DNA from 2 places in the Mesorhizobium sp. M0227 genome. Region 1 is predicted to be linked to the other one. Evidence: riboswitches for the same ligand, from Rfam matches in the RefSeq annotation. Region 1 holds a riboswitch; the other holds the start of a gene.
The links. A riboswitch is a leader RNA that binds a small molecule or an ion and turns the genes downstream of it on or off. The one in region 1 is predicted to bind thiamine pyrophosphate.

Region 1 (4,293 bases):
AGGTCCGGCACGGCCATAAAAGTGACGCCGGTACCCTCGGACCGCCGCCAGCACGCAACATCGGGATTAACAGCAATGGTAAGAAGAAGAGCGCTCATATTGGTCGAAGGCCATAGGGGTACTGGTCAGCTATACGTCCAAGCGGCTCAGTGTCTTGGTCTTCATCCAATTACTCTGACGGCTGATCCACCTCGGTACGACTATCTTTCGGCGGAAAACGTTGAGGCAATCCGTGTCGACACTGGCAATCTCGAAGCGTTGGTCCGCGAATGTTCGCGGCTGCGTGCTACCCACGACATTGCTGGCATTACTGGCTTTGCCGGGGACCATGAATCGATCTATGCGACAGTTGGCAAGCTTTGCCGGCATTTCGATCTACCGGGGCCGAACCCTGAATCGATTGAACGAAGCTGCGACAAATTCAAGCAACGCCAACTCCTCGCGCAGGCCGGCGTTCCAATACCGGCTTATCGGTTAGCAACGAATGCGGCGGAGGTAGAAAGCTCGGCTGCAGAGATCGGCCTGCCCGTGATTCTTAAGCCGGCAGTAGGCAGCGGCAGCATCGGTGTCCGATTGTGCCGCAGCCTCGAAGACGTAGCCGAACATACGACCTATCTATTGGGCGGAAAGCACATATGGCGGTCTACACCGAAAATACTCGTCGAAGAATTCGCACAGGGCCCGTTATATAGCATTAATGTTATGGGGAATGAGGTCGTTGCGATTTGCGCCAATGACTTTGGTCCCCTCCCCCATTTCGTCATACGTGAGGTGACATATCCGGCCCTGCTAACCGATCAGGAGCGTGAGCGCATCGCCGATGTTTCGCTGAGCTGTTTGCGGGCTCTCGGCCTTGGCTGGGGGCCAACTAACATTGAACTCCGGTGCACGAAACGCGGTCCAGTTGTCATTGAAGTCAATCCGCGTCTTAGTGGCGCGCCCGACCCTCAACTGGTCCAGTTAGCTTACGGTGTCGACCTCGTCACCGAGCACATCAAGCTTGTCATTGGCGAGGAATGGGATCTGCGCAAAAAGCATTCGCATACTGCGGCCGCGCGATTCCTGCTTCCTGATCAAGATGGCACCCTGGACTGGATTGGTGGCGACACTCAGGCAGCTGCTATATCAGGTGTGGCCGAGGTCAAATTGAATGTTGAACCCAAGACACCGATCGTCAGGAAGGGGGATTTCCGAGACTGGATTGGACATGTCATTGCCACTTCACCCAGCCGTGCTGAAACCGAGGGCGCCCTTCAGCGAGCGGTCGCCTTGATCGATTGGTCGATCACCCCTTTTCCGGCGACAATAGGAGGTGATCGAGAGCACGATGTTTGTGGGGCGTTCGGGCGGTCCACCAGTTCTGTTCCGATCAGGCATTGACGGCTTAAGATCCTTGAAACGCAGCAGTTCCGTCTACGTCAATGTCACATCAAGTTTGACGAGGCAAATGCAGCTTTGGCCACACCTGCCCTACCTCCCGCGGAACTTCTCCGCGACCCGTGGCGAGGCCGTCGGCCCAATTTGGGCCCAATTTGATTGCCGCCCACCGCCGCCGCAGGACGAACACGCGCTTGACAAGACAACCCCGGCCCGTTCAACTTGAGGCATTCACCAGGGGAGTCCCGGCAAGGGGCTGAGATACTGCTGGCTTTCGCGGCGCAGTGACCCGTTGAACCTGATCCAGTTCATACTGGCGTAGGGACGGTGCAAGCGCTCTGCGGGAGTTCACGCCCGAGGTCCTGTTTCGGCAGGTAGACAGAAGCGTCTTTTCATCCTTCCGGCACAGAACTGGGTCTCCAATGCATGAGCAAAGGAGCCTCAAGATGAATGCCCTCACCCCCGCCGTGTCGACGGGACCGCTGCCTGCTTCGCGTAAGATCCACAAGCCCGGTGCCATCCACCCGCAGATCAGGGTGCCGATGCGCGAAATCTCCGTCCATCCGACAGCCAGCGAACCGCCCGTCACCGTCTACGACCCGTCGGGCTCCTATACCGATCCGGCTGTCGAAACCAGCATCCAAAAAGGCCTGGCCCGGCTTCGCCACGAATGGATCTTGGCGCGCGGCGATGTCGAGGACTGTGACGGCCGCCACGTCCGGCCGGAGGACAACGGTTTCGCGACGGGCGAACGCCTGACGCCAGAATTTCCCATCCGCCACCGACCGCTCAGGGCCAAAGCAGGCAAGGCGGTGACGCAGCTTGCCTATGCACGCGCCGGCATCATCACACCCGAAATGGAGTTCGTCGCCATCCGCGAGAACCTTGGTCGCGAGATCCTGCACGGCAAGCTTGAGCGCGACGGCGAGGCTTTCGGCGCGATGCTGCCCGATTTCGTCACACCCGAATTCGTCCGCGACGAGGTGGCGCGCGGACGGGCGATCATTCCCGCCAACATCAACCATCCCGAGAGCGAGCCGATGATCATCGGTCGCAATTTTCTGGTCAAGATCAACGCCAACATCGGCAACTCCGCCGTCACATCGTCGATGGCCGAAGAGGTCGAAAAGATGGTCTGGGCGATTCGCTGGGGCGCCGATACGGTGATGGACCTGTCGACCGGCCGCAACATTCACAACATCCGGGACTGGATCGTGCGCAACGCACCGGTGCCGATCGGCACGGTGCCACTCTACCAGGCGCTCGAGAAGGTTGGCGGCATTGCCGAGGATCTGACCTGGGAGGTGTACCGCGACACGCTGATCGAACAGGCCGAGCAGGGCGTCGACTATTTCACCATCCACGCCGGCGTGCGGCTGCATTACATCCCGCTGACCGTCGACCGGGTCACCGGCATCGTCTCGCGCGGCGGGTCGATCATGGCAAAATGGTGCCTGCACCATCACCGGGAAAGCTTCCTCTACGAGCACTTCGCGGAGATCTGCGACATCGCCAGAGCCTATGACGTGTCCTTCTCGCTCGGCGACGGCCTTCGTCCCGGCTCGATCGCCGATGCCAACGACGCGGCGCAGTTCGCCGAGTTGGAGACGCTCGGCGAGCTGACGCAGATCGCCTGGGCGAAGGATTGCCAGGTGATGATCGAGGGCCCCGGCCACGTGCCGATGCACAAGATCAAGGCGAACATGGACAAGCAGCTCGCTGTCTGCGGCGAAGCGCCCTTCTATACGCTTGGACCGCTGACAACCGACATCGCGCCGGGCTACGACCACATCACCTCAGGCATTGGGGCCGCCATGATCGGCTGGTTCGGCACCGCCATGCTCTGTTACGTCACGCCGAAGGAGCATCTCGGCCTTCCCGATCGCAACGACGTCAAGATCGGCGTGATCACCTACAAGATCGCCGCCCACGCCGCCGACCTGGCGAAGGGCCATCCGGCAGCGAAAGTCAGGGATGATGCGCTTTCCCGCGCGCGCTTCGAGTTCCGCTGGGAGGACCAGTTCAACCTGTCGCTCGATCCGGAAACGGCGCGGTCCTTCCACGACCAGACTTTGCCCAAGGAAGCGCACAAGGTGGCGCATTTCTGCTCGATGTGCGGACCGAAATTCTGCTCGATGCGTATCTCTCACGACATCCGTGCCGAGGCGCAGAAAGAGGGCATGGCGGCGATGGCGGCGAAATACCGCGAGGGCGGCGATCTCTACCTGCCGGCGGACGAGACCGGCGCGCCGCTCATACCTCAGCCACGTGAGCCATCATGAAGGTCTTGGTCAAAGGGGCCGGCGTTGCCGGCCTCACCGTCGCCTTCGAGTTCGCCGCACGCGGCGCGGTGGTTACCGTTGCCGAGACAAGGCCTGCCCTTGGCGGCAATGCGTCGTGGTTCGCCGGTGGCATGTTGGCGCCGTGGTGCGAGCGTGAAAGCGCCGAGCAGCCGGTGCTGGATCTCGGACGCGACGCCGCCGACTGGTGGGACGCCGCAACGCCCGGCTTGGTAGCACGACGGGGAACGCTGGTCTTGGCCGCGCCGCGCGATGCGGGCGAGCTCGACCGGTTCGCCAGCCGCACGACGGGCTATCGGCGCGTCGAGGAAGATGAAATTGCCTTGCTGGAGCCCGACTTAGCCGGCCGCTTCCGCCGCGGATTGCTCTTCCCCGACGAGGCTCACCTCGACCCACGCCCGGCGATGGCGGCACTTCATGACAAGCTTGCGACCATGGGTGTCAAATTCCACTTCGGCTGCGACGCCCGGCCTGTTTCGGGTTTCGCCCGTCAGATAGACTGTATGGGAATGGCAGCGGCCGATGACAGGCTGCGCGGTGTTCGCGGCGAAATGCTGATTCTTCGCACGCCTGATGTCTCGCTGTCGCGGCCGGTCCGTTTGCTTCATCTACGCTT
Region 2 (4,293 bases), on a different contig from region 1:
GTCTTGCCGGCGCCGTTCGGCCCGACCAGGCCGACGCGATCGCCGCGCTGGATGCGGGTCGAAAACCCCTTGACCACGGTGAGATCGCCAAAGCTCTTCTCGATGTTCTTCGCCTCGATCACCAGCTTGCCGGACTCGGCGGCGTCGCTCGCCACCATGGTCGCCGACCCTTCGGCACCGCGATGGCCGCGAAAACGCTGGCGCATGGTCTGCAACTCGCCGAGCCGGCGCATGTTTCGCTTGCGCCGCGCCGTCACGCCGTAGCGCAGCCAATGCTCTTCGCGAACGATCTGGCGGCCGAGTTTATGCTGCTCGCGCTCTTCTTCCTCCAGGACCAGGTCGCGCCATTCCTCGAAATGGCCAAAGCCCTTGTCCAGCCTGCGGGTCTGGCCGCGATCGAGCCAGATGGTGGCGCGCGACACACGTTCGAGAAAGCGGCGGTCGTGCGAGATGACGATCAGTGCCGAGGAGGTGCGGATGAGTTCTTCTTCCAGCCATTCGATGACCGAGAGGTCGAGATGGTTGGTCGGCTCATCGAGCAGCAGGATGTCTGGCTCCGGCGCCATCACGCGGGCAAGGGCAGCACGCCTCGCCTCGCCGCCCGACAGATCATTCGGACGTTCCTCACCCGACAGTCCGAGATGCTCCATCAGATAGCTGGCTCGGTAGGGATCGTCGGCGGGGCCAAGCCCGGCCTCGACATAGGCGCGGACGGTGGCAAAGCCCTCCATGTCCGGCATCTGCGGCAAATAGCGGATAGTTGCCGAAGGCTGGCGGAACACCTCGCCGTCCTGCGGCTCGATCAGGCCAGCGGCGATCTTCAGCAGGGTCGACTTGCCCGACCCGTTGCGGCCGACCAGTGCAATCTTGTCGCCGGCCGAAGCCGTCAAGGCGGCGCCGTCGAGCAGCGGCGTGCCGCCGAAGGTCAGTTTTATCCCGTCGAGGTTGAGAAGAGGCGGGGCCATGTCAGCTTTCAGGTAAGGGATAGGGATGAGCGAGCAGCATCGCGCGGCCATGGCCGAGCGCGATTTCGAGGCGGCCCCCGGTCTTGTCGGACTTGACCTCGTTGGAGATGGTCAGCGACGAACCGAACGCCACCTTGACGTGGTTCAGCGGCCATTTGGCGCCGGTGACGGTCAGGCCGGCGAGCTCGGAAAAGCCGAGCACCGAAAACAGCGTGCCATCGGCATAGTCGAAGCCGGCCGTTCCGCGCAGCAGCGGGATGCCTTCCTGGGCGCCGCTGGTCAGGAGCACATCAGTCCCGGCCTCGGCCAGCCGCAGGGCAAGCGCCAGATGCAGGAAAGCGTGGTCGGCGCGCTTGCCGCCGAAAGCACCTGCGAGCACCAGGCGGGTCGCGCCGCGCTCGAGTGCGGCGGCAATGGCCAGTTCGCCATCGGTCTGGTCCTTTTCCGCCGGGAAGGTCCGGCGCGGCACGGAAGCGAGATCGTCAGGCAGCTCGGCTGGCACGGAATCGAAATCGCCCACCCACAGTTCGGGCACGAGACCCAGCAGCCGCGCATGCCCGATGCCGGCGTCGGCGGCGATGACGCGGGAGCCTTCGGCCTGGCGGTCGAGCCGTGGCGTGCGGATGAGATCGCCGCCAAGCAGGATGGTGAATGTGCTCATATCGTGTGGCCCTTACCAGCCCGGCACGGGAAACGGAAGGCGGCAAACTCCCACTTGCATGGGGGATCGGCCCGGCCTATGTGTCGAAACGCTCTAACGGGGTGCCGGACGCGATCTTCGCGGACCGGCTGAGAGGCAGTCTCGCCAACCCGCTGAACCTGATCCGGTTTGTACCGGCGGAGGGATTAGACGTTTCGGACAGTCCGACGCCTCAATTCCTTTCAATTCGAACGAAGGAGGCGCCGATGCGCACGTTTTTATACGCTCTTGTTTCAGCAACGGTCGTGGCCTTGTCCGGACCGGCCTTGGCCAAGGACAAGCTCACCGTCTACACCTATGATAGCTTCACCGCCGACTGGGGTCCGGGTCCCGTGGTGAAGAAGGAGTTCGAGGCCGAATGCGGCTGCGATGTCGAGTTCGTCTCGGTCGCCGACGGCGTCGCGCTGCTCAACCGCGTCAGATTGGAAGGCGCATCGACCAAGGCCGATATCGTGCTTGGCCTCGACACCAATCTCACCGCCGATGCCAAGGCGTCAGGCTTGTTCGCGCCGCATGGCGGCGTAACTGATGTCAACGTGCCGGGTGGCTGGAGCGACGATACTTTTGTCCCCTTTGACTACGGATATTTCGCCGTCGTCTACGACACCGAGAAGCTGAAGATCCCGCCGAAAAGCCTGAAAGAGCTGGTCGAGGGCAGTGCCGATGACAAGATCGTCATCCAGGATCCGCGCACCTCCACGCCGGGCCTCGGTCTGCTTCTGTGGGTCAAGTCAGTCTATGGCGACAAGGCGCCCGAGGCCTGGGCCAAGCTCAAGGCGAAAGTGCTGACCGTGACGCCGGGCTGGAGCGAGGCCTATGGGCTGTTCACCAAGGGCGAGGCGCCGATGGTGCTGTCCTACACGACGTCGCCGGCCTACCACATGGTCGCCGAGAAGACAGAGCGCTATCAGGCAGCGTCGTTCGAGGAGGGCGAGTATTTGCAGATAGAAGTCGCGGGTATCACCACGGCGGGGGCCAAGAACCCGCTGGCGGCCAAGTTCATCGCCTTCATGACCGGGCCGAAATTCCAGGATGCCATCCCCGAGACCAACTGGATGTTCCCGGCCGGCAAGACCGACAAGCCGCTCAATCCGGCCTTCGACAAACTGGTCAAGCCGACCAAGACCTTGCTGTTCAGCCCGCAAGAGGTCGCTGCCAACCGCAAGGCTTGGGTCGATGAATGGCTGGCGGTGATGAGCAAGTAGGCTTGCGAGTTCTTTTGATGTTCGCGCCACTCCACCCCCCTCTGGCCTGCCGGCAATCTCCCCCTCAAGGGGGGAGATTGGCAGCGTCGTTGCTGGTTACAGTCCGGCAACGTTGGAGACTAGCGGAAGCATGGGTGACGGCCGATCTCCTCCCTGGAGGGGGAGATGTCCGGCAGGACAGAGGGGGGCGCCAAGGAACGCAATCCTTTGTAATTGCCGCGATGGAAAGAATGGTGGTCCAGCGTGCAACGCGCGTCTGACCCCCGCATCACCGCTGGCACCCTCGCGCTCGCTGCAATCGCGCTGCTGATCGGCGGCGCGTTTGCTGGCCTGCTTTTCGAGGGCGCCCATGATTTCTCGGGCGCCTGGGCAACCTTCGATCCCTATCTGCTTCGCGTCATTCGCTTCACGCTCTGGCAAGCGGCGCTCTCGACGCTGCTTTCGGTCATCCCGGCGCTGTTCGTGGCGCGCGCTCTGTCGCGGCACCCACGTTTCTTCGCTCGCGCCTTCATCCTGCAGATCTTCGCCGTGCCGTTGGCGCTGCCGGCTATTGTCGCAGCACTCGGCATCCTGGCGCTTTATGGCCGTGCCGGCTATTTCGCCGGCGTGCTTGCCGTGATCGGCGGGGGAAGCTGGCCGGGCATCTATGGCCTGTCCGGCATCCTCGTCGCCCATGTCTTCTTCAACCTGCCGCTGGCGACGCGGCTGTTCCTCGAGGCGCTGCAGACCATACCGGCCGACCAATGGCGGTTGGCGAGCCAGCTCGGCATGGCGGCGCGGCCGGCGTTCCGGCTGATCGAATGGCCAACGCTGCGCGCCGCACTGCCCGGCGTCGCCGGGCTGGTGTTCATGCTCTGCATCACATCCTTCACCATCGTGCTGACGCTCGGCGGCGGGCCGGCCGCGACGACGCTTGAGGTCGGCATCTACCAGGCGCTGCGCTTCGATTTCGATCCCGCGCGGGCCGTTACACTGACGCTGTTGCAGATCGCCTTGACCTTTATCGTTGTGCTGGCCCTGACGCGCCTAGGCGCCAATGTGGTCGGCGACACCAATTTGCCGGTCGCGCAACGCCGCTATCTCTCGGTCAATCGGAGCGAGACCTGGTTGAACGCGCTAGTCATCATCCTGGCGCTGCTGTTCGTCGTTGGGCCGATGGCGGCAACCGTGGTGGCCGGGTTGGGTGCGGACCTCGGCCGTTTGGCCAGCGAGGCCACCGTCCGGCAGGCAACGCTGACCAGCGCAGCGCTCGCCTTCCTGTCGGCGCTGCTTTCGGTGATGCTGTCGCTGGTGCTGACCATGGCGCGGCGGGCACTGGCGCTGAACCGCCGTGCCGGCGCAAAGACACTGCTCGAACGCGCCACCGATACAGGCGCCGGTTTTGTCCTTGTCGTGCCGCCGATCGTCGTCGGCGCTGGCTGGT

Region 2: linked by a shared signal. The riboswitch ahead of thiB (thiamine ABC transporter substrate binding subunit) and the one ahead of thiC (phosphomethylpyrimidine synthase ThiC) in region 1 are both predicted to bind thiamine pyrophosphate.

What each region holds. Positions count from the first base shown of each region.
Region 1 covers NZ_JAMYSJ010000034.1:27,062-31,354, reverse strand. The annotation lists gene NKJ00_RS28745 (ATP-grasp domain-containing protein) at 76-1,380, shown strand; TPP riboswitch at 1,604-1,720, shown strand; gene thiC (phosphomethylpyrimidine synthase ThiC) at 1,824-3,659, shown strand; gene thiO (glycine oxidase ThiO) at 3,656-4,293, shown strand, end outside.
Region 2 covers NZ_JAMYSJ010000003.1:174,368-178,660, forward strand. The annotation lists gene NKJ00_RS06450 (ABC-F family ATP-binding cassette domain-containing protein) at 1-965, opposite strand, end outside; gene NKJ00_RS06455 (thiamine diphosphokinase) at 967-1,626, opposite strand; TPP riboswitch at 1,714-1,828, shown strand; gene thiB (thiamine ABC transporter substrate binding subunit) at 1,872-2,870, shown strand; gene thiP (thiamine/thiamine pyrophosphate ABC transporter permease) at 3,114-4,293, shown strand, end outside.